Regions from separate parts of the Clostridium paraputrificum AGR2156 genome, predicted to be linked through region 1. Evidence: a T-box and tRNA genes for the amino acid it is inferred to sense, from the RefSeq annotation. Region 1 holds a T-box; the other holds one or more tRNA genes.
What was found. A T-box is a leader RNA that pairs with one kind of tRNA and senses whether it is charged. The one in region 1 lies ahead of thrS (threonine--tRNA ligase), so its partner is inferred to be a tRNA-Thr.
Positions count from the first base shown of each region.

Region 2: it has a tRNA-Thr gene. The T-box ahead of thrS (threonine--tRNA ligase) is inferred to sense a tRNA for this amino acid. The anticodon was not compared.

Region 1 covers NZ_AUJC01000001.1:634,856-642,034, forward strand. The annotation lists gene G594_RS0103020 (Na+/H+ antiporter NhaC family protein) at 1-669, opposite strand, end outside; tRNA gene G594_RS0103025 (tRNA-Lys) at 744-819, opposite strand; gene G594_RS0103030 (hypothetical protein) at 884-1,558, opposite strand; gene G594_RS0103035 (HNH endonuclease signature motif containing protein) at 1,773-2,177, shown strand; tRNA gene G594_RS0103040 (tRNA-Gly) at 2,227-2,301, opposite strand; tRNA gene G594_RS0103045 (tRNA-Leu) at 2,307-2,390, opposite strand; T-box leader at 2,517-2,729, shown strand; gene thrS (threonine--tRNA ligase) at 2,786-4,717, shown strand; gene G594_RS0103055 (carbohydrate kinase family protein) at 4,763-5,695, opposite strand; gene G594_RS0103060 (glycoside hydrolase family 32 protein) at 5,708-7,179, opposite strand, start outside.
Region 2 covers NZ_AUJC01000001.1:447,509-454,687, forward strand. The annotation lists gene recD2 (SF1B family DNA helicase RecD2) at 1-291, opposite strand, end outside; gene nagA (N-acetylglucosamine-6-phosphate deacetylase) at 395-1,531, shown strand; gene metK (methionine adenosyltransferase) at 1,572-2,747, opposite strand; SAM riboswitch class I at 2,824-2,925, opposite strand; tRNA gene G594_RS0102150 (tRNA-Tyr) at 3,219-3,303, opposite strand; tRNA gene G594_RS0102155 (tRNA-Thr) at 3,307-3,381, opposite strand; tRNA gene G594_RS0102160 (tRNA-Val) at 3,410-3,485, opposite strand; tRNA gene G594_RS0102165 (tRNA-Tyr) at 3,493-3,577, opposite strand; gene G594_RS0102170 (hypothetical protein) at 3,743-4,207, opposite strand; gene yyaC (spore protease YyaC) at 4,314-4,853, shown strand; gene mreB (rod shape-determining protein MreB) at 4,909-5,943, opposite strand; gene spoIIID (sporulation transcriptional regulator SpoIIID) at 6,032-6,283, opposite strand; gene G594_RS0102190 (M23 family metallopeptidase) at 6,382-7,086, opposite strand.

The DNA of each region.
Region 1 (7,179 bases):
TTCATAATCACCTAAAGTTTGTATAGCTGTTCCTTTTGTAAGAATCATAAATATAATGGCAGTAACTATAGCTGCTGGTAATACTATTTTGAAATTCATTTTAAACTTATCTTTCATTTCACAACCTTGAGTTCTAGTTGCTGCAATTGTTGTATCTGATATCATAGATAAATTATCCCCAAACATAGCTCCACTAACCACAGCCCCTACAACTATAGCAACAGCTATTCCTGTCTTCTCTGATATTCCTACTGCTATTGGAACTAAGGCAACTATTGTCCCCATTGATGTTCCTACTGATAAAGCTATAAATGAAGCTATTATAAATACACCTGGTACAAGTATACTTGTAGGTAAAATTGAAAGTCCAAAATTTACTGTTGAATCAACAGCTCCCATAGCCTTAGCTACTTGTGCAAACGCTCCTGCTAATACGAATATAAAAATCATTAATATAACATTGGGATTTCCTGCTCCCTTACAAAAATCTTGAATCTTATCTTCAAATTTTCTTTTTTTATTCATTGATAAAGCAACTATGGCAGATATTAAAAATGGTACTATCACTGACACTGCATAAAAGTCTTTTGCTATAATTGATGTTCCTGCGTAAACTATTAAAAAAACTGCTAACGGTAATAATGCAGAAACTTTTCCTTTTGTTTTCATATATTTCTCCTCTCAAATTAAGTCTCTTTTATTATACAAGAAAAAAAGGAATCTATAACTAGATTCCTTTCATTTGGTGCGCCATCAGGGATTCGAACCCGGGACACCCTGATTAAGAGTCAGGTGCTCTACCAACTGAGCTAATAGCGCTTATTTACATAAAATATTATAGCATCCAACTTTTTTATGGTCAAGATGCTATAATATTATTTTTTTATATAACTTCTGACAAATTCTTTTGCAATATTTCTTTAAACTTCTCTGCGCTCAATTTATTTTTTATTGCTTCACTACATATTTTCTTCCATTCACTTACTGTTACACCAGTCTTACTTATAAATGTATTTTCATCATTAGTTAACATAGTAGAATCTACAATAAAATTACCAAGCTCCTCTGGATTTCTAAATATCTTTAAATATAAAAATTCTTTATTATCACCATACCAAGTTTTATTAAACTCTCTACTGAACTTAATCAATTCAGGTATAACTCTATCTTTTGGTAGATCCCACATTTTTGATACTCTTGTATAGTGACTCAACATTAATTGTGCTTCACTCTTTGATATTTTCCCCTTCGATAATCCATCTCTTATAATTTTATCAACGGGAAGTGATGGGATATTAATTATTATCCTATCTTTACCATATATCCATTTATAAAAAGCTTCTTGCAAGAAAGAATATTGAATATATCCAAGTAGCACTTTCGCATCAGGAAAATATGCATAGATATTATCAATACCATTATTTTTTGAAAATATCAAGGTATGAATATAAAGTGACTTTTCCTTTGGTGGATTATCCATAAACATATGACCTCTTATTGTTTTATTTTCATGAATTAATGATTCCCAATACTTAAAGGAGTTATAGTTTTGTCTCACCCTTATCACCTTTCTTTCCTTTATATAATATATTATATAGTAAGATATACCCCTTTATCAATACCATACTACGTGTTTACACGTTATTATAAAATATGTATTTGAATTACTATTCATACTGTTATTTAATAATTTTAATTGAAATTTTTTACAAAATTGAAGTTGTTTTTAATTTATTATATAATGAGTACATATTGAATAAGGAGGTATGTTATTGTTCTTTTGTGAAATATGTAATAAGCCAGCTGATATACACCATATAGTTCATAGAAGTGAAGGCGGTTTAGATATAGAAATTAACTATAAATACCTTTGTAATGAACACCATCGTGGTAAAAATGGACCCCATCACTCTATTGAAATAGATTTAAAATATAAATTAGAACTACAAAAAGAATTACTTAAGCTTCTTAACAAAAATTTCTATACAATAAAAGAGTTAAGTAACACTTTAAATTTTTCTTTAAATGTTGCAAAACGTATAACTAAAGATTTGCGTCTGTATAAAGAAGGTTATAAGAAAGAAGATATTATATTATATCTCATGGGTGGGACTTTATACACCGAAGAAATGATTGAAAATATAAAAATTCAAAAACTACTTGAAGAAATTTATTGAATATAAAAAGCTCCAGCATTTTTGCTAGAGCTTTTTATAAGTGTAGGTTTGGAGCGGAAAACGGGATTCGAACCCGCAACGTCCACCTTGGCAAGGTGGCGCTCTACCGTTGAGCCATTTCCGCATAAATGGTGCAGATGAAGGGAGTCGAACCCCCACGCCTAAGGCGCTAGATCCTAAGTCTAGTGCGTCTGCCAATTCCGCCACATCTGCATCTTATACCAATATTATACAATTTGTATGCTATAGAAATCAATACCTATATACTATAATATTGAAACTTTATAAATGTTGACATTTAAAAATTAAATAATTATAATTAATTAATAAAATATAATTTTTAAAACGTTGAAGAGAAGAGTAAGTTATTAACTTCATTTTCAGAGAGAGGATACATTAGCTGGAAGTATCTTTAAATGATCATAACTGAAGACCACCTCTGAGTGACTCTAATAAAGTCCGTATTTATCACGTTACGATAAACTTAAGTGACCTATAATATATTTCTATAGGTAATTAGAGTGGAACCACGGATATTTCTTCGTCTCTATATTTTTAGAGAACGGAGTTTTTTTATTTTTGAAAAGAATTTGGAAGGAGATATAAAAATGATTAAAGTTACTTTAAAAGACGGTTCAGTGAAAGAATTTGAAGCCGGACTATCAGTACTTGATATAGCTAAATCTATTAGCGAAGGATTAGCTAGAAACGCATGTTGCGGTATTATTAATGGAAAAGTTGTAGACCTTCGTCATATTGTTAATGAAGATGTGGAGCTTGCTATATGCACATTTGATTCTCAAGAAGGTAAGGATGCTGTAAGACACAGTATATCTCACGTTTTAGCTTATGCTGTAAAAAGATTATTCCCAGAAGCAAAACTTGCTATTGGTCCATCAATTGAAAATGGATTCTACTATGATTTCGATAGAGATATCGCTTTCTCAGCTGAAGATGTTGAAAAATTAGAAGAAGAAATGAAAAAAATAATTAAGGAAAATCCAGCTATAGAAAGATTTGAACTTCCAAGAGATGAGGCTTTAAAGCTAATGGCAGATGAACCTTACAAAGTTGAATTAATAAATGACCTACCAGAAGATGAAGTTATTTCATTCTACAAAATGGGGGATTTCACAGATTTATGCGCTGGTCCACACTTAATGTCAATTAAAAATGTAAAAGCAATCAAGCTTCTTAGAACTGCCGGTGCATACTGGAAGGGTGATGAGAAGAATAAGATGCTTTCTAGAATATATGGTACTGCATTCTTAAAGAAAGCTGACTTAGATGCTCATCTAGAAGCTTTAGAAGAAGCTAAAAAGAGAGATCACAACAAATTAGGAAGAGAACTTGGAATATTTACAACTCATGAAAATGTGGGTCAAGGGCTTCCACTATTCATGCCAAAAGGAGCTAAACTTTTCCAAACTCTTCAAAGATGGATTGAAGATGAAGAAGAAAGAAGAGGATATGTTTTAACTAAGACTCCATATATGGCTAAAAGTGACTTATATAAAGTGTCTGGTCACTGGTCTCACTATAAAGATGGTATGTTTGTTTTAGGTGATGAAGAAAAAGATGATGAAGTTATGGCTTTAAGGCCAATGACTTGTCCATTCCAATTCACTATATATAACGCAGAACAACACAGCTATAGAGACCTTCCAATAAGATATGCTGAAACTTCAACTCTATTCAGAAATGAATCATCAGGAGAGATGCATGGATTAACTAGAGTTAGACAATTCACTTTATCTGAAGGTCACATAATTGTTACTCCTGAACAACTTGAAGAAGAATTTAAAGGAGTTGTTGATTTAATTAATTATGTTATGGATACTTTAGGAATCTCTGAAGATATAACTTACAGATTCTCTAAATGGGATCCAACAGATAAGATTAAATATATAGACAACGCTAAAGCTTGGGAAGAAACTCAAGTTATAATGAAAAATATCTTAGATCATATTGGAATTCCATATGTTGAAGCTGCTGGTGAAGCTGCATTCTATGGTCCAAAGCTTGATATTCAATGTAAAAATGTTCACGGAAAAGAGGATACAATTATAACTGTTCAAATTGACTTTGCATTAGCAGATAGATTTAATATGACTTACATCGATAAAGATGGTAATAAGAAAACTCCTTACATCATTCATAGATCATCAATTGGATGCTATGAAAGAACAATTGCTACTTTAATCGAAAAGTATGCTGGAGCATTCCCAACTTGGATGGCACCAGTTCAAGCCAAGATTTTACCAATATCAGATAAATATAATGATTATGCTGAATCTATTGTTAAATCTCTTAGAAATAAGGGAATTAGAATTGAAGCTGACTACAGAGCTGAAAAGATAGGATATAAGATAAGAGAAGCTAGATTAGAAAGAGTTCCTTATATCTTAGTTGTTGGTGAAAAAGAAGCTGAAAACAATGCTGTTGCTGTTAGAAGTAGAAAGAATGGTGATGAAGGAAGCATAGCATATGCAGACTTTGAAGCTAGAATTCTTGAAGAGATAGCAAACAAAGAAAGATAGTAAAGATGGGGCTGTTACACTAAATAATTAGTGTACAGCTCCTTTTTATTCACTCTCTATATATGACTCTACTTCTTCCATTGTAGGGATAGACGTTATTGCTCCATAGTTTGTGCAAGTTATTGCTCCAACCTTATTAGCAAACTCAATTATTTTCTTCCAGTTATCAAATGATACATCATTTTTATTATCTATTTTTGATAATTGTGATAATACAGCTCCTACAAACGCATCCCCTGCTCCAGTTGAATCCTTTTGCTTTATTTTGATAGAGCCGATGACAATTGCCTTTCCGTCTTTAATTATCATAGTCCCTTCTTTTCCTAAAGTAATTGCTATTGCATTTAATTTACTATTTATCAAAGACTTAACGGCTAATTCTATATTATCAGTTTCAGTTAAAAGCTTAGCCTCTTCATCACTTATTTTTATAAATTCAGCTTTCCTCATAAAATTCCAACAATCATCTTTATATTGTTTCATTATATCATCTGTTATTAAAACTTCTCTATAGTTAGGATCAAATGTTATTGTTGCCTTTTTATTCTTAGCTTCTTCTAAAACTTTATAATAAGTATTTCTAAGATTTCCTGGTAAAAATGCTGTTGCTGATCCAAAATGAACTATAGTATCACTATCTATTGATAAATTATTTATATCAACTTCATAATCTCCATCTCCACCTCTGTAAAAATCAAAGTTTCTTTCTCCAGATTTATCTAGGGAGACCATAGCTAAGGTTGTCCTTCCTTCTTTTTTTAGATACTTTGTATCTACATTATTATCTATTAGAACATCTTCCAAATATTTGCCAAAGCTATCTTTACCTACTTGCCCTAAAAAGTACGCTTTTCCTCCTAACTTGCTAATTGCTACTGCAACATTTGCTGGAGCTCCCCCTGGTTTCTTGCTATATTCCTCTCCATTGTTAGATACAAAATCTATTAGTAGTTCTCCAATACAATATACTTTTTTCATTGTACTTCTCCTTTAATCTAAAATTCCTGAATTCAATACATGCTTAGTATAATTGTATCTTATTTCATTATCTGCATATATCTCTATTCCTGTAGACTTTTCTAATGGAAACACTCTTGTACTCATAGTTATTTTGCCACCATTTATAAATATTTCAACTATACTATTATCAACTATAACTTCAATATCTATATTTTTATCTATATTTAATTCTGCTTCTCTAGTTAATCCATATTCTTCAATAAATCTATGCTTCATTTTATTTCTATTTAAGGAAACACTATTATTTTCTCTATTAAAGTTTAACTCTAATCTTTCTTCATTAGAAGAACATAAATTTATCCCAAAATTATTTGATTCATTTAAAGTTAAATTCACTTTCAAATAATAAGTATTATTGTCATTTGCTATTATTTCTTTTTTATTAACAATTCCATTTTCACTTACTTCTAATTTACTTAATTTTAGTATCTCCTTAACTGGCTTTTGTATTAATTTATCATTACTAATGGATAATTCTCTAGGAAAGGTTAGACAATGTGCCCATAACTTTTTATCTGTTGGATATTTAAATTCTCCCATTCCAGCCCAAGCAAACAGTAATGCTTGTCCATCCTTTCCTTTAAAACTTTGTGGTGCATAAAAATCAAAGCCTTTATCTAGTTCTTCATATGAATCTACCTTAAATTTTAAATTATCTATATCTAGTTTTCCTATTGCATATATTACATTAAATATATTGTTATATTTGTTTCCTTCCTTATCTATACCTTGTGGGGAAAATATTAAAACATCTTTATCATCTATTTTCACATAATCAGGACATTCCCACATGTAACCAAATTCTTTGGGGAAATTCTCTAATTCCAGTTCACCAATTAATTCCCATTTGATTCCGTCAATAGATTTATACATAATAAATGTTCCAGTTTCATTTACTCTTTGCGCACCAAGTATCATGTAATAATTTTCTTTTAATTTAAAAACCTTAGGGTCTCTTACATGTCCTGTATATCCATTAGGAACACCTTCAATTATAGGGTTATTCTCAAACTTCTTTATTTCACCATCTTTATTCATTATGGCTAAACATTGATTTGCACTCCTATTATTTTTATCAAATTTTATATTTCCAGTATAATATAAATACAACTCTTCATTTATTTCAATTGAGTTTCCTGAGTAAGCTCCATGTGATTCATACTTTTCAGTTGGAATTATCGCAACTGGTAGTCTATTCCATGAAACTAAGTCCTCTGATTCTAAATGAGCCCAATGCTTCATTCCATGTGTAACTCCAAAAGGATACCATTGGTGAAAAACATGATATTTTCCATTAAAATAAGCTAATCCATTGGGATCATTTAGTAATCCATATTGTGGATATATATGATATATAGGCTTCCATAGCTTATCTTTTGCTTTATCTTTTAGTTCTAAAAGTTCTTCATTTGTTGCTTCTAATATAGTTCTATGTTTTTCTT
Region 2 (7,179 bases), 190 kb from region 1:
TTTTGCTGTAACAGGACCAATTCCTCTAATTATTCCAGATGATAAATACTTCTCTAAACCATCTATTGTAGTTGGCATAATCTCTTCACATTTACTAATACTAAACTGTTTACCAAATTGTTTATGCATTATCCAAGTACCAGTTAACTTTACATGTTGACCTTCTCTTAAGTAAGGAATTGTTCCTACAGCTGTTATAGGCTTATTCTCTATATTAATTTTAGATACTACATATCCTGTATCACCACTTTTAAAAAGTATTACTTCAACAAAGCCTTCTAAGACTTCCATATTATCTCTCCATATCCAATAAACTTATTTTTATTCTTGACTATATATATTATAATTATATCATAGGATTATAAAGTTTCTAAAAATTGATGGAGGTGTTTTAATGCTAATAAAAAATTGTAATATTATTTATTTAGACAAAATTGAAAAAGGTTCTGTACTAATTGAAAACGGAAAGATTAAAGAAATTAACCCTTCTAACGTTAACGATACAGAAGTTATAGATGCTGAAGGTTTATACCTTTCACCAGGATTTATTGATGTTCATATTCACGGTGCTGGTGGTTGCGATACCATGGATGGTACTGTTGAATCTATAAATACAATTGCAAAAACAATAGTTGAACATGGTACAACATCTTTTACACCAACTACAATGACAGTTGCTGCTGAAGATATCAGAAAATCTATGAAAGTTATTAAAAAGCTTAAAGAAGAAGGAACTGAAGGTGCTAATGTATTAGGAGCTCACTTAGAAGGACCTTTCATAAGCCCAAAAGCAATTGGTGCTCAAAATCCAAACTTCTTACTTGCGCCATCAGTAGAAAACTATAACAAAATAGTTGGTGACTATGGTGATGCTGTTGTATCTATCACAATGGCTCCTGAAGTTGAAGGTGCAAAAGAATTAATAAAGTATCTTTCTGACAATGGTGTTACAGTATCTATGGGGCACACAAAAGCTACTTATGATGAAGCTATAGAGGGAATAAAATGTGGTGCATGCCACTCAACTCACCTTTACAACGCAATGACTCCTTTTACTCATAGAGAACCAGGTGTTGTAGGTGCTACATTCGATACTGATATAACTACAGAAACAATTTCTGATGGTATCCATATTTCTTACCCTGCTTTAAGAACAGCCTATAAGCAAAAGGGAACTGATAAAGTTTTATTAGTTAGTGATGCTATGGAAGCTTGTGGTATGCCAGATGGCCAATATTCTTTAGGTGGTCAAGATGTTATAGTTAAAAATGGTGCTGCAAGATTATTAGATGGAACTTTAGCTGGTTCTGTTCTTACTCTTGATAAAGCTGTTAAGAATATATATAGCAACTCAAATTATCCTTTAAATGAAGTTGTAAGAATGGCTACTTACAATGGTGCAAAACACTGTCATGTTGAAGATCATAAAGGTTTGATAAAAGAAGGTTATGATGCTGACCTTATATTATTTAATGAAGATATAGAAATTCAAAAAGTTTTCGTTAAGGGAAAAAAAGTTTATAATAAATAATAAAAAGACTTATTGCAAATTATTGCAATAAGTCTTTTTTCTATAATAATTTTTTAATTTCTTCAACCTTGTTTAATTGTTCCCATGGAAGATTTAAGTCTGTTCTTCCAAAATGTCCATAAGCAGCAGTTTGCTTATAGATTGGTCTTCTTAAATCTAACTCTTTAATTATTGCACCTGGTCTTAAGTCAAATACCTTTTCAACTATATTAATTATAGTTTCTTCATCAACTTTTCCAGTTCCAAATGTCTCAACTTCTATTGATACTGGCTTTGCAACACCTATAGCATAAGCTAATTGTATTTCAAGCTTATCTGCAAGGCCAGCGGCTACTAAGTTTTTAGCAACCCATCTTGCTGCATACGCTGCTGATCTATCAACCTTTGTTGGATCTTTTCCTGAGAATGCTCCACCACCGTGTCTTCCCATTCCTCCATAAGTATCAACTATTATCTTTCTTCCTGTTAATCCCGAATCTCCTTGAGGCCCCCCTACAACGAATCTTCCAGTAGGATTTATATAATATTTAGTGTTTTCATCTAATAATTCAGCTGGAACCACTTCTCTTATTACGTATTCCATTAAATCTTTTTCTATTTGTTCTAAAGTAACTTCTTCACCATGTTGAGTAGAAATAACTATTGCATCTATTCTCTTAGCTGTGTTATTTTCATATTCAACTGTTACTTGTGTTTTACCATCTGGTCTTAAATAATCTAGTGTTCCATTCTTTCTAACTTCAGTAAGTCTTCTAGAAAGTCTGTGAGCCATAGCTATTGGTAGTGGCATAAATTCTGGAGTTTCATTTGTTGCAAAACCAAACATCATACCTTGGTCTCCAGCACCTACTGCTTCAACATCATCCTTATCACCCTTTTTAGATTCTAAAGCTTCATCTACTCCCATTGCTATATCAGCTGATTGTTCATCTATAGTAGTCATAACTGCACATGTATCACAGTCAAATCCATACTTAGCTCTATCATAACCTATTTCTCTTATTGTTTCTCTAACAACTTTAGGAATGTCAACATAACAATTTGTTGTTATTTCCCCCATTACCATTACTAATCCTGTTGTTGTACATGTTTCACATGCTACTCTTGCATTTGGATCCTTTGATAAAATCGCATCTAACACTGCATCAGATATTTGATCACATATTTTATCTGGATGTCCTTCTGTTACTGACTCTGATGTAAATAATCTTTTCATAATTTGTCTTCTCCTTCCAAATGTTTTTAGGCAATAAAAAAACCCTTCGATAAGAAGAGACTTTACTATATAATCTCTCTCATCTCGTAGATAAAAAATCTACAGGAATTGGCACCTTGTAATATAACAGGTTGCCGGGTTTCATCGGGCCCTTTCCCTCCACCTCTCTTGATAAGAGTTTTTTATTTAATTTTTGCAAACTTATTGTAACATATTATTTTTTTAAACTCAATAGTATTTATTATATAATTTCAACTTTTATCCACAGAAGCTTTTTTTCTATCCACAGATTTTATTAACTTAATACACATTATCAACTTTTAAGGAATAAAAAATGTGGAGTAGATATTTATTTTACTTGTTCCGTCACAAAACTCCAAGTCACACGGAAATAAATATCCACCCCTCTCATACTATTAGAATTTTATACTTTTATAGACATTAAAAAAAGCAAGTAAACTTGCTTTTAAATGGTGGAGGAGGACGGATTCGAACCATCGAAGCGAATCGCAACAGATTTACAGTCTGCCCCCTTTGGCCACTCGGGAACTCCTCCATTTGGAGCTGGCAATAGGAATCGAACCTACAACCTGCTGATTACAAGTCAGCTGCTCTACCGTTGAGCCATGCCAGCATATTATATTTATTTTTTAAGTTTTAAATGGTGGGCACAACAGGGATCGAACCTGTGACCCCCTGCTTGTAAGGCAGGTGCTCTCCCAGCTGAGCTATGCGCCCATTTAAATGGTGGAGGAGGACGGATTCGAACCATCGAAGCGAATCGCAACAGATTTACAGTCTGCCCCCTTTGGCCACTCGGGAACTCCTCCAATTTTTAGTTTTCTTCAAATGCTGTAAGCACCGAATCAACAATAGTTAGTATATATTCTATGCTCTTATATTTCAACTCTCAAATGAATGCATATATCAAGATTATCCTTAATTTACTCTACATCTATCGGTTTTACTCTCATTTAATATTACATCCGTTTTTTCTACACATTTTCTTTGATATTATTAAAATTTACATATGGAGATAATATACTCTTTATTTTCTCATAATCCTCGCTACTTAATCTAGTCTTTAAAACTGATATAGCATTTGTAATTCCACTTTCCTTATCTTCACTATTTATAGCATCTTCTATCATACCTATATCACTTGTTGACATTGTTGTAATAACCTTTTTTAGTTCTTCATAATCTTTCCTAGGCATTTCATTATATATATCCTCTACACTTACCTTTAATATAGGATTTACATCAACAGATACTTCTTTACTTTCCTCTTTTTTCTTGCTCTCCACTTCTTTTTCATCATTTTCACTTTTAACATCTTCATTTGTAACTCCACCTAAGTTCACAATATCTGCTACTGACTTTGGTTCCCATATAAAAATAGTATATATAGTAATAAAACTTGCCAAAAAAATTACTAATCCAACAAAAACTTTTTTCATTTTTTTCACTCCCTTCATATTTGATTTATTGCCACTTAGCATTTTTTTATTCTTATATACTATTTATTAACTCCCACTCATATATTATTGAAGGGGGTGTTATGGCTTGAATAAAAGGAAGGTTCATTATAGATCTGCACTTGCTTATTATGAAATTGCAGAAGGAATAAAAGATTTTATAAAGGATAATACAGCTATAGTTTGTATAGGAACTGATAAATGTATTGGAGATTGTTTAGGACCTTTAGTTGGTACTATATTAGAAGAGAATCTCTTTCCTTTACCAATCTATGGTACTATATCAAATCCCATTCATGCTTTAAATATAGATAAACGATTGGAAGAGATAAATAAATTACACCCTGATGCTTGCATAATCGGTATTGATGCTTGTTTAGGTGAAAATAAATCAATAGGTGAAATTCATACTAGAGACTATGCTATACATCCTGGAAAAGGAGTAGGAAAGACACTTCCTGATGTAGGTATGGCCTCTATAATAGGTATAATAGACTCAAGTGATAATGCTGACTTCTTTTCTTCTAGATCTATTCGCTTATCTCTAGTTCTAGATATGGCCAAAGTTATTTCAAGAGGAATTATACATGCATATTATTTAAACAAAGGAATAAATTTAAAAACATAATAATTTTCTTATATATAAAAAGTGAGAAACTCTATAAAGCTTCTCACTTTTTATGTTACTCTATTAAAATTACTTCTTGATTATTCAAGTTATTATCCAACTTATCAAAATAAGCAAGAACCTTTCCAGTTCCTTCTGCAACACATTCAACTGAGTCAGCTGCAACTATAGCACTTACTCCAGTTTCAAATTCAATAAGCTTGTCTAATCCGTCTAATAAAGCACCTCCACCAGTTAAAAGGATTCCCTTTTCTATAATATCTGCCGCTAATTCTGGAGGAGTTTTTTCTAACACTGCTTTTACAGCCTCTACTATTAAAGTAACAGGTTCTTGTAATGCTTGTCGAATTTCTTCAGTTGTTATTTCTACCTCATCTGGTAAACCAGTAACTAAATTTCTACCCTTCATACTTGAAGTTAAATTTCTGCCCCCTTTAAAGGCTGAACCTATTGTAACCTTTAATTCTTCTGCAGTCTTTTCTCCTATCATAATTTTATGTTTACTTCTTACATACTTTATGATAGCTTCATCAAATTTATCTCCAGCACTCTTTATTGATGATTTAACAACGATACCACCAAGAGAAATTATAGCTATATCACATGTCCCCCCACCAATATCAACTACCATTGATCCATTTGGCTTTGTTATATCTAATCCTGCACCAATTGCTGCTGCTAAAGGCTCTTCTATCAGATTAACTCTCTTTGCTCCGGAATTTCTTGCTGCATCTATTACGGCTCTTCTCTCTACTTCTGTAGCCTGTGAAGGAATGCAAACCATTACCTTAGGAGCAACCATATTTTTCTTACCAACAGCTTTAACTATAAATGCCTTTAACATTTTTTCAGTTACATCATAATCAGAAATAACCCCGTCTCTTAATGGACGAACTGCTACTATATTTCCTGGTGTTCTTCCAATCATCTTTCTTGCTTCTTCCCCAACAGCCAATACCTTATTATTAATTTTGTTTATAGCAACAACTGATGGTTCTTTTAATATAATACCTTTACCTTTTTCATAAACAAGCACAGTAGCTGTACCTAAGTCTATTCCCAGCTCTACCCCTGATCTCCAAAACCACATTTTTTTCACTCCCATATATAAAAATTACATTTAGATAACAATTTCTTCAAAATTCTGCCTATTCTTTATTATATATGGAATATTCCTATCATTCAATAGCTTTATACTTTAATTTAGTGGCTTTTCCGCCTCTAATATGTCTTTCTGCTTTATTAAGTTCTAAAATACTATGAGTTTTTTCTGCAATAATTGGATTTATTTTTGGTAATCTCTCTGTCATATCTTTATGAATTGTACTTTTACTTACTCCAAAAACTTTAGCAGTTTTCCTAATAGTAGCTTTTGAATCAATTATATATTGTGCTACCTCAAGAACTCTTTCTTCAATATAGTCTTTCAAAATGCTACCTCCTTCATTTTTTATTTCTTTATTCTTTTTAATTATTGACCAGTCATTCCTTTTTCAAGGAATGACTGATTAATATTATTTCTAACAAATTACTTTAGCTTATATGAAAAATACTTTAATGGATCTACTTGTTTTCCTTGTGAATTTATTACTTGTATATTTAAAAATTCACCAAACTTATCTCCAAATATCTTTACAGTATTTCCAACTTTACCGATAACAGTGCTTGATGTTACCTTATCTCCAGCCTTAACATTAACTTTAGGATCAAGATTAGCATAAACAGTCTTTAATCCATTAGCATGCTTGATAACAACTCTTGTTCCTTCTTCAACATCGCCAACACCTACTGTTTCTACAACACCTTCTGCTGCTGCTTTTACTTCCGAACCTATCTTAGATTTAATATTTACTCCAGATAAAACACGTTGATTTCCTTCATCATCAATAATTTGAGGAGTTGTCTTAAACTCTCTAATTAAAGTTCCTGAGATTGGATTAACAAATTTCACTTCCGTAGTATTTGATACAGCAGTAGTCTTTTCGGTATTCTTATTAGTTGTACTCTCCACTCTTTCTGCATTTTGCATGTTATTACTTACATCTTTATCATCAACATTCAACGAAATTTCTTTATTATTCTCTTCTTTTTTAGGATCTGTTTGTAAATTACGTGATTTCTTAAAATATACAGTTCCAAGTGTTGTGATAATACACAAACATAGGAAAAGTACTACGTAAAAACCCTCCTTCCTAAAAAAATCTTTTACCTTTTGTAAATTATTTTTGTCCATATAAACACCTCCTTTTTCTATTGTTTCCTTTTTGTATAAAATAATACATATTATCCATATTTTATTTATTTTTATTTTAAAAAAATAAGGATA